Regions from separate parts of the Agarivorans sp. 2_MG-2023 genome, predicted to be linked through region 2. Evidence: predicted binding sites of a transcription regulator. Region 2 holds the regulator's gene; each other region holds the start of a gene.
The links. The regulator FliA, encoded in region 2, starts transcription of late flagellar genes. The targets are predictions, from matches to a motif close to CTAAAGNTNNNNNNNNNNNNGCCGATA.
Positions count from the first base shown of each region.

Region 1 (3,154 bases), on a different contig from region 2:
TGGAGTTTCACCAGATTCCCTATTAAGCCTAAGTTTCGCTTACTTAAGCACCACAGCGGGCGAGATTATAAGCCAGCATTAATGTGATTAATAGCACAAAATGGCTGGCTTTTTCTCTACATGAAATTAACTAATATTGGCGTTTTCGTTCGCTTGATTAGGCGAAGTGTTATTAAACATAGCCAAGGCCTCAGCCATTCTGTCGGCGAAACCTTTAAAGCGTTCTATATCAGCTTGCTTGTCATTCTCTTCACTTGGGCTAGACACCGGTAAAATACCAGCAAGTAAGGTTTCTGTTGTAGACTCAGGCTGAGCAAACAACGCGCTCACTTTAGCTTGAATATCTTGCCAAGAACTTAAGAACTGGCTGAGATCGGGCACTAAATCGGATCCACCAGCCGCTTTGTCATCGGCCTGCTGATAAGCTTGGCTCACCGCGACACTTTGTTGCTGCTGAAAATTGACCGCAAAGCCCACTAGCTGCTGCTCATCAAAGCCAATCGTTAGCGCTTGATCAAAGGCTTTATCTAAGTCGCCAGAGAAGAACTGCTGACCCACTTCGTCGACTTGCTTAATTAGATCGGCTATCGCTGCCAGTTCATCTTCATTTAAATCACCTTCAACAGAGAAGCTAAATTGCTGCTGAGACGCAAATGATGCCTGATAGGACGAACCACTTTCGCTATAACTTGCCGCTAATTGCGAGCCGTAACTAATAGTGACCTTATCGCCTTCCGCTGTTTCTAACTGCATGCTGGCAGATTGCGAACTAGACATGGCTAATTGGCTGGCAATAGGTGCTGATTGAATCTCGTAATCACCCTCTTCTATTTTCTCTAGGCCGTCTTGAATCAAGTCGTAACTTTTATCGATGCCTTTCTCGAGCTCTTCGTTAAGGATCCCCGCATCACTTAGCTCTTCTCGAGCGCCTTCAAAGCCAATATCTACACCTTTACGGGCTTGAGCCATCATCTCGGCCAATTTATCTTCCGACATCCCAGATTGCTTTGCGCTATATAAAGAGCTAGCAACAAAGTTAAGTACATTTCTCGCCACTTCTTCGGCATCAAACACACTCACTTGCTGCGGCTTAGGTAAGCTAACGCCGCCAGTGGCCATCGACAAAGTGTGTTTTTCTATTGAACTCAACAATACATGGCTGGCTACAGCGCCTTGTTGATTTAGGCTTGCCTTGTCGTCGGCGAGATTATTCCTTTTCTCGATCGCCGGCGCAGACTGTTGCAATAAGCGCTCGGCATATTGCTGCACGGGTGTTTTACCCAAGCCATTAAGTTCGTTCATAAAGCCTCCATGGATTTACCCTAGTCACAGCTTATCGGCGACCAAATTTAAAACTTTAGAAATTTTATCACTATTATTGTAGATAAACTGGACAAGCAAGCCATGCGCCTTTAAATTGCGCTCCTTGCTAGAACACAGGAGCGGCCATGAGCGCTATCGCATACTACCCAGAACAGTACCAAGAACTCTTGGCCGAGAAAGTCGCTAAACGTCGCGAACAATTTGCCGAGTTTTCTCCACCCGAGCCAAGTGTGTTCGCATCTCCGACGAAACACTACCGTATGCGCGCCGAGTTTCGCGTATGGCACGAGGGCGACGACCTCTATTACATTATGTTTGATCAAAAGACCAAGCAGAAGTTTAGGGTAGACACTTTTCCACCAGCGAGTGAGATCATCAATCAGCTGATGCCGTTATTGGTTGAAAAGCTAAAAAGCAACACGCTATTGCGCCACAAGTTGTTCCAGGTAGATTTTCTGTCAACCTTAAGTGGCGAAGTGATAGTTAGCCTCCTCTATCATAAGCCGATAGATGAAAGCTGGCGCACAGCAGCAGAACAGCTTAAAGCCGAACTGAGCCAGCAGTTCTCAATTCAATTAATTGGTCGCTCTCGCAAACAAAAAATGTGCTTAAGCGATGATCGCGTCGATGAAGTGTTAACGGTAAATGGCGAAGAGATTGTTTATCAACAAATAGAAAATAGCTTCACCCAACCTAATGCAGTAGTGAATCAGCACATGCTAGATTGGGCGCAAAACACCACTCGCGCTAGCCAAGGTGACTTGCTGGAGCTGTATTGCGGCAATGGTAACTTCTCACTGGCGCTGGCTAAAAACTTTAATCGAGTACTGGCCACCGAAATCGCCAAACCCTCGGTGCAGGCTGCGCAATACAATATAAAAGTGAATCAAATAGATAACGTGAAAATTTTACGTTTGTCTGCAGAAGAATTTACCCAAGCGATGTTGGGTGAGCGAGAGTTTCGCCGCTTACAAGAAGCCGATGTGGATTTAAGTAGTTATCAATGCGATACCATTTTGGTTGACCCACCACGTGCCGGACTAGACGACGCTACGTTAGGCATGGTGCAAGCTTACGACAACATTGTGTACATTTCTTGTAACCCTAATACCTTGTACAACAACCTTGGCGAACTCAGTAAAACTCACCAGATTAGCCATTGGGCTTTGTTCGATCAGTTCCCTTATACCGACCACATAGAGGTTGGCGTTTACTTACAACGCCGTTAAACCCAGCCAACAGCAGCGATTAATGCATCTTAATCGCTGTTGCTTTATATAACTCCCTCTGCTTATGCACCCTTGCCCTTTTGCTAATCTACTCACTATATTCAGCTTTTTTTGCTTAGCGACAGAACCTGCGGGTACACCCTATATTGGAGTGACAAAGCAGAGGGTAGATTGGGTAGTATGAGTGATGCACAACAAGACCAGCGAGGGCTCTTTCAAGGAAAAAATACTTGGTTCGCGGGAATAATGCCGATTAGTACATTGGTAACCAACAAAGCGCCGATAAATTCGCTAAACAGCCAGCAGCTATGCAAGCGCATTAAAACGGTTGCTGCTCCACTGCCTTATCAATAGGTGAAGGCTTGGTAGCCACCAACGGCAAAGTACCGGAGATTTTGGGTTGTGAACGGGTTTATCCTATGCTCAAAAGGCAGGCGATACTGGTTACAAAGCGACTGGTAGACCTACCTGCAACAAACCAATAAAGCCAAGCAACCAAACCTAAACTAACGCTTAAAACCGCCGAGTTTGAACATTAACCATAAGCCAATAAACAGGCAAATCAGCAACAACACTAAGTTACTACCTATGTCTGGAAACTG
Region 1 is NZ_JAUORQ010000014.1:3,725-6,878, forward strand. Features, by position in the region: cobalamin riboswitch at 1-70, opposite strand, end outside; gene Q4549_RS18240 (DUF5610 domain-containing protein) at 127-1,302, opposite strand; gene trmA (tRNA (uridine(54)-C5)-methyltransferase TrmA) at 1,449-2,552, shown strand; gene Q4549_RS18250 (hypothetical protein) at 2,733-2,906, shown strand; gene Q4549_RS18255 (DUF1422 family protein) at 3,059-3,154, opposite strand, start outside.
Region 1: Q4549_RS18240 (DUF5610 domain-containing protein) is a predicted target of FliA. The motif match lies at 1,335-1,361, and genes of this name have one in related genera.

Region 2 (3,154 bases):
TATTGCAGTTGCCGAGCCAACCAAGTTAATTGAGCAAGCGCTGTCAGTAATTGATACTCAGTCTCAGCAACATTTCTGGTTTAGTGAAACCGAACAGCAGAAGGTTTCAGATGTATTCTAAAGACAACGAATTTGATCAAGCTAGCGGCTTAAGAATGATGCAACAAAAAAATAATGTGAAAGTTATCGCTGTAACCGGTGGTAAAGGTGGTGTTGGTAAAACCAACGTTACCCTAAATATGGGCATTGCTATGGCAGCCCAAGGTAAGCGTGTAATGGTGCTGGATGCCGACTTAGGCTTGGCAAATGTAGATGTACTATTAGGCCTACGCGTAACCAAAAACTTATCGCATGTACTATCTGGCGAGTGCACATTAGATGAAGTGCTCGTAAAGGGGCCTAACGGTATTTTAATCGCCCCGGCAACTTCTGGTACCCAATCAATGGTTGAATTGAGCCCAGCAGAGCATGCAGGATTGATTCGCGCATTCAGTAGCTTGAAAACCCCCATTGATATATTGCTGGTAGATACTGCCGCTGGTATTTCCGATATGGTGCTGAGCTTTGCTAAAGCCTCACAGGATATCTTGGTCGTGGTTTGTGATGAACCCACATCGATTACTGATGCGTATGCTTTGATTAAACTATTGTCTAACAAGCACGGCGTATACAAATTTAAAGTAGTGGCAAACATGGTTCGTAGTCTAAGAGAAGGCCAAGAACTGTTTGCTAAACTCACTCGTGTTACCGATCGCTTTTTAGACGCCACCTTAGAACTCGTATCGTGTATTCCATACGACAACAATGTTCGACTCGCTGTACGTAAACAGCGTGTCGTGGTTGAAGCGTATCCTAAATCTCCCGCTTCTTTAGCTTTTCGCTCTTTAGCGAGTAAAGGAGCTACTTGGCCGATTCCGGAACAAGCAGGTGGCCATTTGGAATTCTTCATCGAGAATCTTCTCGAATTCGGACAACGTAAAAATAGAGAACAGCTTAGTGAATAAAGTTGCCGCTTATGCCAGCGCTAGTGACACTAATGTGTTGGTGGAACGCCATGCAAATTTGGTAAAACGGATAGCGCACCATTTAATGGCGCGCCTGCCGGCTAGCGTAATTGTTGATGATCTGATTCAGTCTGGAATGATTGGTCTTATCGAAGCTGCGCGTAATTTTGATGGTACCAAAGGTGCGAGTTTCGAAACCTATGCCGGGATCCGTATTCGTGGCTCAATGCTTGACGAAATTCGTCGTGGTGACTGGGTACCACGTTCTGTGCATAAAAACAGCCGCGCTATCAGTGAAGCTATTAACGCAGTTGAAAAAGAAAAGAATGGTGATGCCAAAGATGCTGAGGTTGCTGCTAAGCTGGGTGTAAGCCTAAGCGAATATCATTCAATGTTGTCTGACGTAAACTGTGGCCGAATTCTTGGTATTGAAGATCTTGGCGTGAGCGAAGATGTTATTTCTAGTGATGAAAGTCGCGAGCAAAATCGACCATTTGAAGGCTTTGCTAATCAACGCTTTCAACAATCGCTAGCCGATTGCATTAAAGGCTTACCAGAGCGCGAAGCGCTAGTATTGTCGCTATATTATGACGAAGAACTTAACCTTAAAGAAATTGGCGAAGTATTAACCGTAAGCGAGTCAAGAGTCAGTCAAATACATAGCCAAGCGCTTGCTCGAGTGAAAACTCGAATGCGAGATTGGACACAATAGAGAAATTCATCCTTACAAATATGATAAAAGATGGACTAAAATTGTGTTTATTAAGGCATAATATCTTTATTACATAAATTTTTAGCCCGTTTTGAGGCTTGCAAAACATCCTGTTGGGGGACGTACCTTGGATAAAAATATGAAAATTCTGGTTGTTGATGATTTTTCAACAATGAGAAGGATTATTAAAAACCTACTTAGAGATTTAGGTTTCAACAATACTCACGAAGCTGATGACGGTAATACTGCGTTGCCAATGCTTAAAGGTGGGGACTTCGAATTTGTAGTGACCGATTGGAACATGCCGGGTATGGAAGGCATTGATTTATTAAAGAATATTCGTGCCGACGAAAGCTTGTCTCATTTACCTGTGTTAATGGTTACGGCAGAAGCGAAACGCGAACAGATTATTGAAGCCGCGCAAGCCGGCGTAAATGGTTATATTGTAAAACCTTTCACAGCTGCCACACTAAAAGAGAAGCTAGATAAGATTTTCGAAAGATTACAATAATAAAGGAAGATGTGTGAGCACTGATACTCCGATCATCTCATTAGCCGATGCCAAAGCTTTGGTGTTGCTACTTGAAGAAGGAAACGTCTCCGAGGCGAATCAATTTGTCAGTGAGCTGTGTGCTCCTAAGGCCAACCTGTTGTTTGACAAAGTTGGTCAGCTCACACGTCAACTTCACGATTCATTAAATGATTTCAAGCTAGATATTCGTATTAATGAATTGGCTAATCAGGAAATACCTGATGCAAAAGAGCGGTTAAACTATGTAATAGAGATGACCGACCAAGCCGCTAATAAGACCATGGATGCGGTTGAATCTGGCCTCCCTATTGCCGATCAATTAACCAGTGAAATCAACAATATTATGCCTGTTTGGCAAAGTTTGATGGAACGAAGAATTGAAATTGGCCAATTTAAAGCGCTATGTCACCAAATCGATATTTTCCTTAATAGTTCTTCAGCAAATGCCGATAAACTACGAAGTATGTTAACTGAAATATTGATGGCTCAAGATTTTCAAGACTTAACTGGGCAAATGATTCGTAAAGTAATCACCTTAGTTCAAGAAGTTGAAGAAAGTTTAGTGGAAATGCTGACCTTGTTTGGCAATGATAAAGCTGAAGTTATAGAGAAAAAAGCTCCTGCAAAATCGGCCATTGAAGCCGAAGGGCCAATATTAAATAAAGAGCAAAGGGATGACGTTGTTAACGATCAAGATGATGTTGATGACCTGTTATCTAGTTTAGGATTTTAAGGGAGTAGCGCATGTCGTTTGATGTAGATGAAGACATCTTACAAGACTTTCTCGTAGAAGCGGCGGAGATCCTTGAGCAGCTGTCTGAACAGTTGGTTGATTTAGAGAAACGTCCAGATGATAGTGACTTATTAAATGCTATCTTTCGCGGCTTCCATACCGTAAAAGGTGGC
Region 2 is NZ_JAUORQ010000009.1:69,721-72,874, reverse strand. Features, by position in the region: gene flhF (flagellar biosynthesis protein FlhF) at 1-121, shown strand, start outside; gene Q4549_RS14560 (MinD/ParA family protein) at 111-1,004, shown strand; gene Q4549_RS14555 (RNA polymerase sigma factor FliA) at 997-1,716, shown strand; gene cheY (chemotaxis response regulator CheY) at 1,844-2,227, shown strand; gene Q4549_RS14545 (protein phosphatase CheZ) at 2,241-2,981, shown strand; gene Q4549_RS14540 (chemotaxis protein CheA) at 2,993-3,154, shown strand, end outside.

Region 3 (3,154 bases), on a different contig from region 2:
AATGGTAATTTTCGCGGACGATGCGTCAATCACACTCATTTTTCCACCAGCATTGGTAAAATTATCAAGTTCAGGGTTAGAGCCAGTATTTGTTACCGTTAGAGTATTACCATCTCCAGTTTCTTCTGAAGATATCGCTAGGCGAATCTCTGAACCAGTATCAATAAGGTTGGCACTGACCCCAAAGTTATCTTCCGCATCATTTATTTTTTCTCTTAACTGCTTAAGAGTTGTCCCGGCTTCAACATCTAAGACAAAACTTTCACCGTTAGCCGTAGCAAAAGTCATTTGTCCCGCAGTAGTAGACACCACATCGTTTTCGCTTGAATACAGTGGGGTTCCGCCATTTGCTGTAGAGTCAATGGATGTAAGAGAGGAGCCTCCTGCAAGTTGCTGAACTTCAATTGAATAATTACCGTTTGTGGCACCTTCGTCCAAATCAACAATAATTGATTCATTGCCTTCAGATTCACCTGTAGTAGCAACCCTAGGAATAAAGGTTGATTGTTCTTTAGCTTTTTCGAGAATACTAAGAAAGGAACTTAAAGCAGATTTAACAGAACCGACCGCAGACAAAGTAACATCTAAGGTGGCTTTAGTTTTCTCCAAACGAGCATCTTTACCAGCGCGTTCAGCATTAATAGATACTTCAATAAGTGCTTCTAAATCTAATCCGCTACCAATACCCGCCGCTGTTATTCCTGTCATAATATTTTACTCGTATATTAGTTACACCAATTGATCTACAAATAAGCCAGTTGTTTGGCCAATGGCATCTTGAAACTTTTTCAACCGTTCTTCCAATTGACGATACTCTTCTGTAGGAATTTCACGAATGAGCTCGTCAGTGCTTCTATTTAGCACCGATGTGAAGAACTGACCATCTCGTTCATCTACTACAAACTTTACATCCCTGTCTTGTACCTCAAGTAACTGGTTTAGAGAGGCAACTACGTCATCTATTTGAGTCTTATCCTCATCTTGACGTTTCTCTTGCTCAGCTTCTTGTTGTGCTTTTACCTTTTGTTGCTCTTTTTGAAGCGATATTTGTGCCACTTCCATCTTGTCAGCAGCACTTAAGTTGGGCTCCTGATTTGCAGGTTGACCGGATGTAGCTGTCGAGGTGGATATTGAACTTACACTGTTATCCATATTCCAGACTCCTTAAACAAAGCAAGCCACACTTATACAGTATAAGTGTGGCTGCGTCTTTCTTCACTATTTTTGCCGATTAAACTAGAGCTAACGCAGCCTGTGGGCGTTGGTTTGCTTGAGCAAGAATCGAAGTACTGGTTTGCTGTAGAATCTGAGCCTTAGTTAGGTCTGCAGTTTCTTTCGCAAAATCTGTGTCTTTAATTCGCGAACGAGCACCAGAAATATTCTCTGAGATGTTAGACAAGTTACGAATTGTAGATTGGAAGCGGTTTTGAACCGCACCTAAACTCGCTCGCTCTGAATCTACTGCTTTAATCGCTGAATCAATGCTTGCCATAGCCGCACTAGCTGCTGCTGCTGTGCCTACACTTGCTCCAGTAATACCTAAACCAGCTTGCGAAATAGTTTGGCCAATTGATACAAGAATATTCTCACCGGCATTAGCTCCAACTAGGAAGTTTGAGCTATATGAACCGTCTAAAAGAGCAGTTCCACCAAACTTAGTTGTTGTACCAACTCGGCTAATCTCAGCTTTAAGTTGACTAACTTCAGCGTTAAGCGCGGCGCGGTCATCACTGTTGTTAATACCATCTTGCGACTGAACGGCTAAAGTCCGCATACGTTGAAGCATGTTAGTCACTTCATCCATAGCACCCTCAGCTGTTTGCGCAACCGAAATACCATCTTGAGCATTCATCACAGCGCGATCAAGACCTTGGATCTGTGAAGTCATGCGGTTAGAGATTTGTAGACCAGCTGCATCATCTTTTGCACTGTTAATTCGAAAACCAGAGCTTAGACGTTGATAAGCAGTATCTAACATACCACCAGAACTAGATAACTGACGTTGTGCGTTCAATGACGACACATTGGTGTTGACAACTAATGCCATAATTTGAGCCTCCTAAGAAATCGCTCATCCTGATTGAACTGTGTCAGGACGATCAAAACCATCTGTTAGTTGTTGAACCCCTGGTTAATGAACCGAAAACCAAGACAACTTAGAAATGGACTAAAGTTTTAATAACTTCATATTAGTTAGCGGCAAGCCTAGGAAAAGCTTTAGGGAAAAAGAGGAAAAAACGGAAATAATTTGCCGCTTTTGCGGCAAGCCTTGCTATCAAAGGCTTTGTAACGGAAAATAACACTGTGTGAACCAGACTAAAGATAGAGTTTTTAACTAAAAGTTTAATTATTTGATGCCAATTATCTGTCACTAAAACTTGGCACAAGCATTGCTTTATTATTCGTGCAGTCTGAACCGCTGCGAAAAAAGGTCAAGTGAGTATACATCACTTGACCGTATCGCTCGAAACGATAGGAGATTGAGAGCGAAACTAAAGCGCAACTTATTATTGGTATGGAATTGAGCCTCCTAAGAGTACTAATTGCGCGATTACAGTATGAGGACGGTGGATTGAACCCCCACCGTCCTTTTCTTTTTTATTATCCCAGTAGTGACAACGCAGCTTGAGGACGTTGGTTCGCTTGAGCCAAAATCGTCGTAGAAGTCTGTTGCAGTATCTGGTTTCGAGTTAATTCTGCAGTTTCTTTTGCAAAATCAGTATCTTTAATACGCGAACGAGCTGCCGTTACGTTCTCTGAGATGTTAGACAAGTTACGTATGGTAGACTGGAACCGATTTTGAACAGCACCTAATTGAGCGCGTTCGGCATCAATGGTTTTAACCGCTGAATCAATGGCAGCCATAGCAGCGCTTGCAGCTGCAGGACTTGTAACAGCCAATGCAGCGATACCTAGACCAGCCTGGCTCACGGTAGTCGCAATAGTTACCGCAATATTTTCTCCAGCGTTTGCGCCTACCAAGAAGTTTTCGTTATATTGGCCATCCAATAGAGTGATGTTACCAAACTTAGTGGTTGTTCCAACTCGGCTAATTTCTGCCTTAAGCTGGGAGACCTCTGCTTGCAATGCAAGTCTGTCGTCAGAGTTGTTAATACCATCTTGAGATTGGATGGCTAAAGTACGCATACGTTGC
Region 3 is NZ_JAUORQ010000004.1:332,056-335,209, forward strand. Features, by position in the region: gene fliD (flagellar filament capping protein FliD) at 1-708, opposite strand, end outside; gene Q4549_RS08545 (flagellar protein FlaG) at 730-1,152, opposite strand; gene Q4549_RS08550 (flagellin) at 1,232-2,047, opposite strand; gene Q4549_RS08555 (flagellin) at 2,602-3,154, opposite strand, start outside.
Region 3: Q4549_RS08550 (flagellin) is a predicted target of FliA. The motif match lies at 2,195-2,221, and genes of this name have one in related genera.